DNA from 2 places in the Streptomyces sp. NPDC055239 genome. Region 2 is predicted to be linked to the other one. Evidence: riboswitches for the same ligand, from Rfam matches in the RefSeq annotation. Region 2 holds a riboswitch; the other holds the start of a gene.
The links. Region 2 has a riboswitch for cobalamin ahead of cobN (cobaltochelatase subunit CobN). Riboswitches for the same ligand answer to the same signal wherever they lie in the genome.
Positions count from the first base shown of each region.

Region 1 (3,400 bases), on a different contig from region 2:
GGCTCATGGAGTCCAGGAGCAGGAAGCTCATCCGGTACATGACGAGGGCCACGTCCACGACCGGCGCCGGAACACCCGCCTTCACCAGGCGGGGCAGCAGATCCGACATCGGCGTGGTGAAGGCGAAAAGGAGGACGCCGAGCGAGGCCGCCGACGTGCGCAGGAGCAGACCGCCCGCCCTGGCGGGACCGCCGTCGGCGAGCGTGACGAACCCTTCGGTTCCGCCGAGTTGGACGATCAGGGTCAGGGCTCCGGTGACGCAGAAGCCGAGCGGTACGCGGTAGGCGCGCCACAGTTTACGCGGCGGCACACCGGCAGGCCCGAGCAGCACGGCGAGCGCCGCGATCAGCACCAGGGCGGCGCCGGGCCAGGGCGGCAGCGAGACGGCAAGGACAGTGAGGCCGAGCCCGAGGACAGCCTTGTCCACGGGGTGACGGCGGCGCCAGCGACTGCTGTGCGCCGCCGCGTCGATGGGCAGCACGCGGGCTCAGACCTGCTCGGTCTCGGGCCGGACGCCCTCCACGTCGCCGGACTGCTCCGCAGGTGCTGCCTGCGCCCGTGCCGTCTCCGCGCCCTGACGGCGCCCCTTGCGCACACCGAAGTAGTACGCGAGGACGCCCGCACCGAGTGCCGCCTGCAAGGCGAAGAGCGCCGACTCGATCTCCCCGGAAGGGGGTTCGTACAGCGGCGAGAACCAGGGCTCGTAGTCCGGCTTGATCTCGGTGATCGCGGTCTCGGCCTGGGCGTCCGCCCCGGCGAACGGTTCCTTCTCGTCGTCGCCGAGACCGAGCGCCACCGGCAGCACCGCGAGCGCGGCGACGATGACGAGGAGCACAATGTTGATCTTCGCGTTCCGGCTCATGCTCATCAGGCGCTGGCCCCCGTCTCGGTCTCCGTCTTCTTCGCCGCAGTCGTCGCGGTCGTCGCGGTCGCCGCCGCCTGCTTGCCCTGCAGCAGTACGCCGAGCCGCGTGAGTTCACCCTTGCTGGACTGCACGAGCAGCCGCATCACCAGGACGGTGAGAAGCCCCTCGCTGACGGCCAGGGGGATCTGCGTGACGGCGAAGATGCCGCCGAACTTGCCCAGAGCACCGAGGAATCCGCTGCTCGGGTCGGGGAACGCCAGGGCCAGCTGGACGCTGGTGACGCAGTACGTGGAGAGGTCGGCGACGAACGCGCCGAAGAACACGGCGACCATGAGCGGCACGTCGTACCGCTTCAGGAGCCGGTAGACGGCGTATCCGGCCCATGGCCCGACGATCGCCATGGAGAACACGTTGGCGCCCAGCGTGGTGAGCCCGCCGTGGGCGAGCAGCAGGGCCTGGAAGAGCAGCGTGATGGTGCCGAGCACCGCCATGATCGGCGGCCGGAACAGGATCGCGCCGAGCCCGGTGCCCGTCGGATGCGAGCAACTGCCCGTGACGGAAGGGATTTTCAGTGCGGAAAGGACAAAAGTGAAGGCTCCGGAGGCGCCCAGGAGCAGGGTGCTCTCCGGGTGCTCCTTGACCTCACGGGTCAAGGAGCGGACTCCGTGGACGACGAACGGCGCGGACGCTACGCTCCAGGCGATCGCGTGCGCCGGCGGGAGGAAACCCTCGGCAATGTGCATGGCTAAGCAGACCCTCTCCAGCACCTCGTGGATGGACAACGCGCCTTGGTCGGTCTCCTGGCTTACGGGTCATACCGACCGGACTCCGCCTTCCCGGATGCGTGTGCACCCAGTGGCTGCCGCGAGGGCTGGAGCCGGACTTCCCGATCACAGTGGCGAGGGCCGCACCGGCATCACACCGGATTTCCCGTTCACCAAGGCGTGGTGACCATAGTGCGCAACCGAGATTCCTGACAACTTGTGGGACGGCCGCGCCTGTGGGCGTACGCCCCTGGTCAGACCTCAGACCTCAGGAGTGCGTGAAGCCGGGCGGTCGCTTGTCGACGAAAGCGGCCATGCCCTCCTTCTGGTCCTCGGTCGCGAACACGGCATGGAAGAGGCGGCGTTCGAAGCGGACCCCCTCCGCGAGGGTCGTCTCGAACGCCCGGGACACGGCTTCCTTCGCCATCATCGCGACGGGCAGGGACATCCCCGCGACGGTCTCGGCGACGGCGAGGGCCTCGCCGACGAGTTCCCCCGCGGGCACCACGCGCGATACGAGTCCGGCCCGCTCCGCTTCCTCGGCGTCCATGGTGCGACCGGTCAGGCACATCTCCATGGCCTTGGCCTTGCCGACCGCGCGGGTCAGCCGCTGCGAGCCGCCGATGCCGGGGATGACCCCCAGTTTGATCTCGGGCTGACCGAAGACGGCGGTATCGGCGGCCAGCAGGATGTCGCACAGCATCGCCAGCTCGCAGCCACCACCGAGCGCGTACCCGGAGACGGCCGCGACCGTCGGCGTGCGCAGCGAGCCGAGCCTGTCCCAGGCGGCGAACCAGTCGCTGAGGTACATGTCCATGTAGCTCCGGGGCCGCATCTCCTTGATGTCGGCCCCGGCGGCGAACGCCTTCGGCGATCCGGTCAGGACGACGCAGCCGACGTCCGGGTCCCGATCCAGTTCCGCCGTCGCGGCGACGATCTCGTTCATCACCTGAAGGTTGAGGGCGTTGAGAGCCTTGGGCCGGTCGAGCGTGAGAAGTGCGGTACGGCCCTTTCGTTCGATGCGGATCGTCTCGTACGACGCTGAGGTCGTCTCGTACGGCTCTGTTGTCATGCGCTGTCCCCGTCCCCTGCCGTGTGCTGTCTGATGGTGTTGACGATCCCGGAGAAGTCCTGGTCCGATCCGGCGCCTTCCGCGTAGGCGGCATACAACTCGGCTGCCTTCACACCGAGTTGTGCATGGATTCCACTGGCCTCGATTGCGCTGGCCGCGAGTCCCAGGTCCTTGGCCATCAGTGGGGCGGCGAATCCGGGTCGGTAGCCGCGGTTGGCTGGGCTGGCCGGAACGGGCCCCGGCACCGGGCAGTTGACGGTCAGGGCCCAGCACTGCCCGGAGGCGGTGGAGGCCACGTCGAACAGGGCCTGGTGGGACAGGCCCAGGCTCTCGCCCAGGACGAACGCCTCGCTCACCGCGATCATCGAGACGCCGAGGATCATGTTGTTGCAGATCTTCGCCGCCTGTCCGGCGCCGGGTCCGCCGCAGTGCACCGCCTTGTTCCCCATGATCGTCAGGAGCGGGTCCGCCTCGGCGAACTCGGCATCGCCGCCGCCCGCCATGAAGGTGAGCGTGCCTGCGTCGGCGCCCACCACTCCCCCGCTGACCGGGGCGTCGAGGGCCCGCATCCCGGCCGCCGTCGCGGCCGTGTGTGCGCTGCGCGCGTCGGCCACGTCGATGGTCGAGCAGTCGATGAACAGCGTGCCAGGCCGGGCGGCGGCAAGGAGCCCCTCCTCCTGGTAGAGGCTAAGGACGTGC
Region 1 covers NZ_JBSGRD010000007.1:47,635-51,034, reverse strand. The annotation lists gene cbiQ (cobalt ECF transporter T component CbiQ) at 1-481, opposite strand, end outside; gene ACWFRJ_RS22635 (energy-coupling factor ABC transporter substrate-binding protein) at 488-862, opposite strand; gene ACWFRJ_RS22630 (energy-coupling factor ABC transporter permease) at 868-1,608, opposite strand; cobalamin riboswitch at 1,639-1,836, opposite strand; gene ACWFRJ_RS22625 (enoyl-CoA hydratase) at 1,898-2,701, opposite strand; gene mmsB (3-hydroxyisobutyrate dehydrogenase) at 2,698-3,400, opposite strand, start outside.
Region 1: another riboswitch for cobalamin. It lies ahead of ACWFRJ_RS22630 (energy-coupling factor ABC transporter permease); the one in region 2 lies ahead of cobN (cobaltochelatase subunit CobN).

Region 2 (3,400 bases):
CACGAGGGTGGCGTGGACGCGCCGCTTGGCCTGCGTGCCCTCCCCCGGGTCGTTGACCAGGAACGGGTAGATCAGGGGCAGATCGCCGAGCGCCGCGTCGGGGCCGCAGGCGGCGGACAGGCCCGCGTTCTTGCCGGGCAGCCATTCGAGGTTGCCGTGCTTGCCGAGGTGGATCATCGCGTCGGCGCCGAAGCCGTTGTCGTCGGCGGAGGCGGCGATCCAGCGGTAGGCGGCCAAGTAGTGGTGCGAGGGCGGCAGATCGGGGTCGTGGTAGATCGCGATCGGGTTCTCGCCGAAGCCGCGCGGCGGCTGGATGAGGATGAGCAGGTTGCCGCGGCGCAGGGCGGCCAGGACGATGTCGCCCTCGGGATTGCTCGACCGGTCCACGAACATCTCGCCGGGGGCGGGGCCCCAGTGCTGCTCCACGGACTCGCGGAGCTCGGCGGGGAGAGTGGCGTACCAGCGGCGGTAGTCGGCCGCCGGGATGCGGACGGGGTTGCGGGCCAACTGCTCGTCGGTGAGCCACTCCTGGTCGTGGCCGCCTGCCTCGATCAGGGCGTAGATCAGCTCGTCGCCGTCGCCGGAGACAAGGCCCGGCACCTCGTCCGTACCGAAGTCGTATCCCTCGGCCTGGAGTCGGCGCAGCAGGGAGACGGCGCTCGCGGGGGTGTCGAGGCCGACGGCGTTGCCGATCCGGGAGTGCTTGGTCGGGTACGCGGACAGAACGAGCGCGATGCGCTTGTCGGCGGCCGGGATGTGGCGCAGCCGTGCGTGCCTGACGGCGATACCGGCCACGCGGGTCGCGCGCTCGGCGTCGGCGACGTACGCGGGAAGTCCGTCCTCGTCGATCTCCTTGAAGGAGAACGGCACCGTGATCAGCCGGCCGTCGAACTCGGGGACCGCGATCTGGCTCGCCGCGTCCAGCGGCGATACGCCCTCGTCGTTGTCCTCCCAGTCGCTGCGCGAGCTGGTGAGGCAGAGCGCCTGGAGGATGGGTACGTCGAGGCCGCTGAGGGCTCCGGCGTCCCAGGACTCGTCGTCGCCGCCCGCAGAGGCTTCGGCGGGGCGTGTGCCGCCTGCCGCGAGGACCGTGGTCACGATCGCGTCGGCGGCGCCCAGTTCCGCGATGAGTTCGGGTTCGGGGGTGCGCAGCGAGGCGACGTACAGCGGCAGCGGGCGGGCTCCTGCGTCCTCGACGGCGCGGCACAGGGCCTCGATGAAGGCGGTGTTGCCGCTCATGTGGTGGGCGCGGTAGTAGAGCACCGCGACGGTCGGTCCCTCGACCTGACGGGCGGTGCGCTCCAGCGGGCCCCACGAGGGTGCGGGGGCGGGCGGTTCGAAGCCGTGCCCGGTCAGCAGGACGGTGTCGGAGAGGAACCGGGCCAGCTGCTCCAGGTTGTCGGGGCCGCCGTGCGCCAGGTAGGCGTGGGCCTCGGCTGCGAGGCCGATGGGGACCGTCGATGCGGCCATCAGCTGGGCGTCGGGGGCCTGTTCGCCGGTGAGGACGACCACGGGACGTCCGGTGGCGAGGACTTGGTCGAGGCCGTCCTGCCAGGCGCGCACACCGCCGAGCAGACGTACGACGACCAGGTCGGCGCCGTCCAGGAGCTGCGGAAGGTCCTCGAGCGGGAGCCGGGAGGGGTTCGCGTAGCGGTAGGCGATCGGTCCGCCTGCGGCGCGGGCGCTGAGCAGGTCGGTGTCGGACGTCGACAGGAGCAGGATCATGCGGCGTCGGGCCTTCCTCGGGGTGTCCACGCCCCGGGTGGTGTCGATGGCGTCTCCCCTGCTCGAGCGGACGAGAGCTCGGGGAAGGGAGTTCCTGACTCACCCGGCACCAGGACCGGGCTCACAGTGGCGGGACCGCGCCGGATTCACACCGGGCTTCCTCCCCTTGTCGCCGTCTGTGGCGACGACGGGCCGGTTGGCCCGTCGCTAGGAATACTAAGGGCCGGGCAACTACCGGGGGGCAGGCGGACCTGCTGCGATAGGTCGGTATGCTCGCCGCCATGCCCCCATCGGTCCCCCCGCCAGCACTCCCGGGAGACGAGTCTGCCCGCGACCGCGGTGACTCCTGCCCCGGGACGCTTCGGCTGCACCGGGCGGACGACGGGGCGCTGGCCCGCGTCCGCGTTCCGGGCGGCCTCCTGAGCGTGGGGCAGGCAGACGTGCTGCGGGATCTGGCCGAGCGCCTTGGAGATGGCGAGTTGCATCTCACATCGCGCGGCAATGTGCAGCTGCGCGGTCTTCGCGCGGACCGCGGGAGCGAACTGGCTTGTCTGCTTGGCGAATCGGGGCTTTTGCCCTCCGAACGCCACGAGCGGGTGCGCAATGTGGTGGCCTCCCCGCTCTCGGGGCTCGACGGTCTGGGTGAGCGGGACATCCGTCCGTGGCTGTCTGCCCTGGACGAGCTGCTGTGCGCCAGCGACCGGGCCACCGCCCTGTCCGGCCGGTTCTTGTTCGCCCTCGACGACGGTCGCGGCGACGTGGCCGCCCTCGGCGGTGATGTGACCCTGACGGCGCGGGGCGAGGACGAGGCTCTGCTGCGGATCGGACCGGCGCGCGACGCCGTCCTGATCGCGGCCGCGCAGGCACCGCGGGCCGCCCTCGTCGCGGCCGAGACCTTCCTGGAGCAGGCGCCCGACGCGGGTGCCTGGCGGGTGACGGATCTGCCCGGCGGCGTCGGTCCTCTCCTCGACGCGGTCCTGCACCGCCTGCGGGAGGCCGGTTTCCGCGTCACTCCCACCACAGGGCCGCTCCCCCAGGACGCGGTCGGGCCCGCCATCGGCGTCGTACCCGGCCCCCCCGACAAGGCCGCGCTGTCCATCGGCCTGCCGCTGGGAAGCGTCAGCGCGCCCTCATGGCAGACGCTGACGGACACCGCCCGCGAGCACGGCAGCGGCGAACTGCGGCTGACCCCCTGGCGCGGAGTCGTCGTGCCGGGAGTCGAACGGTCAGAGGCCGCACGACTTCTGGCGGATCTGGGGGCCGCCGGCCTCATCACCGCGCCCGACTCCCCCTGGACGGGAGTGGGTGCCTGTATCGGCCGGCCCGGCTGCGCCAAGGCTCTGGACGACGTACGCGCCACGGCGCAAGCCTCGTTGGGACCTGTCGGGGCCCTGCCCGTGTACTGGTCCGGGTGCGAGCGCCGGTGCGGACATCCCCACGGGGAGTGGGTCGACGTCGTCGCCACCCCCGACGGACATCAGATCTCCCGCGTACACGGCGAGAAACGGGACGCTCCTGCGAGCATTCCGGGCAACACGGGCAGCCCGGGTGCAGCACTCGCCGCCGCCGTGGCCGCTACCCGCGGCTGACAACACATGAACACATGAACAACTCTGCAACACTTGACTGCCCCATGCCCTATCAAGAGAGCGAACGCACTGTGCATCAGTACGAG
Region 2 covers NZ_JBSGRD010000020.1:90,729-94,128, reverse strand. The annotation lists gene cobN (cobaltochelatase subunit CobN) at 1-1,725, opposite strand, end outside; cobalamin riboswitch at 1,795-1,926, opposite strand; gene cobG (precorrin-3B synthase) at 1,995-3,314, shown strand; gene ACWFRJ_RS41280 (precorrin-8X methylmutase) at 3,386-3,400, shown strand, end outside.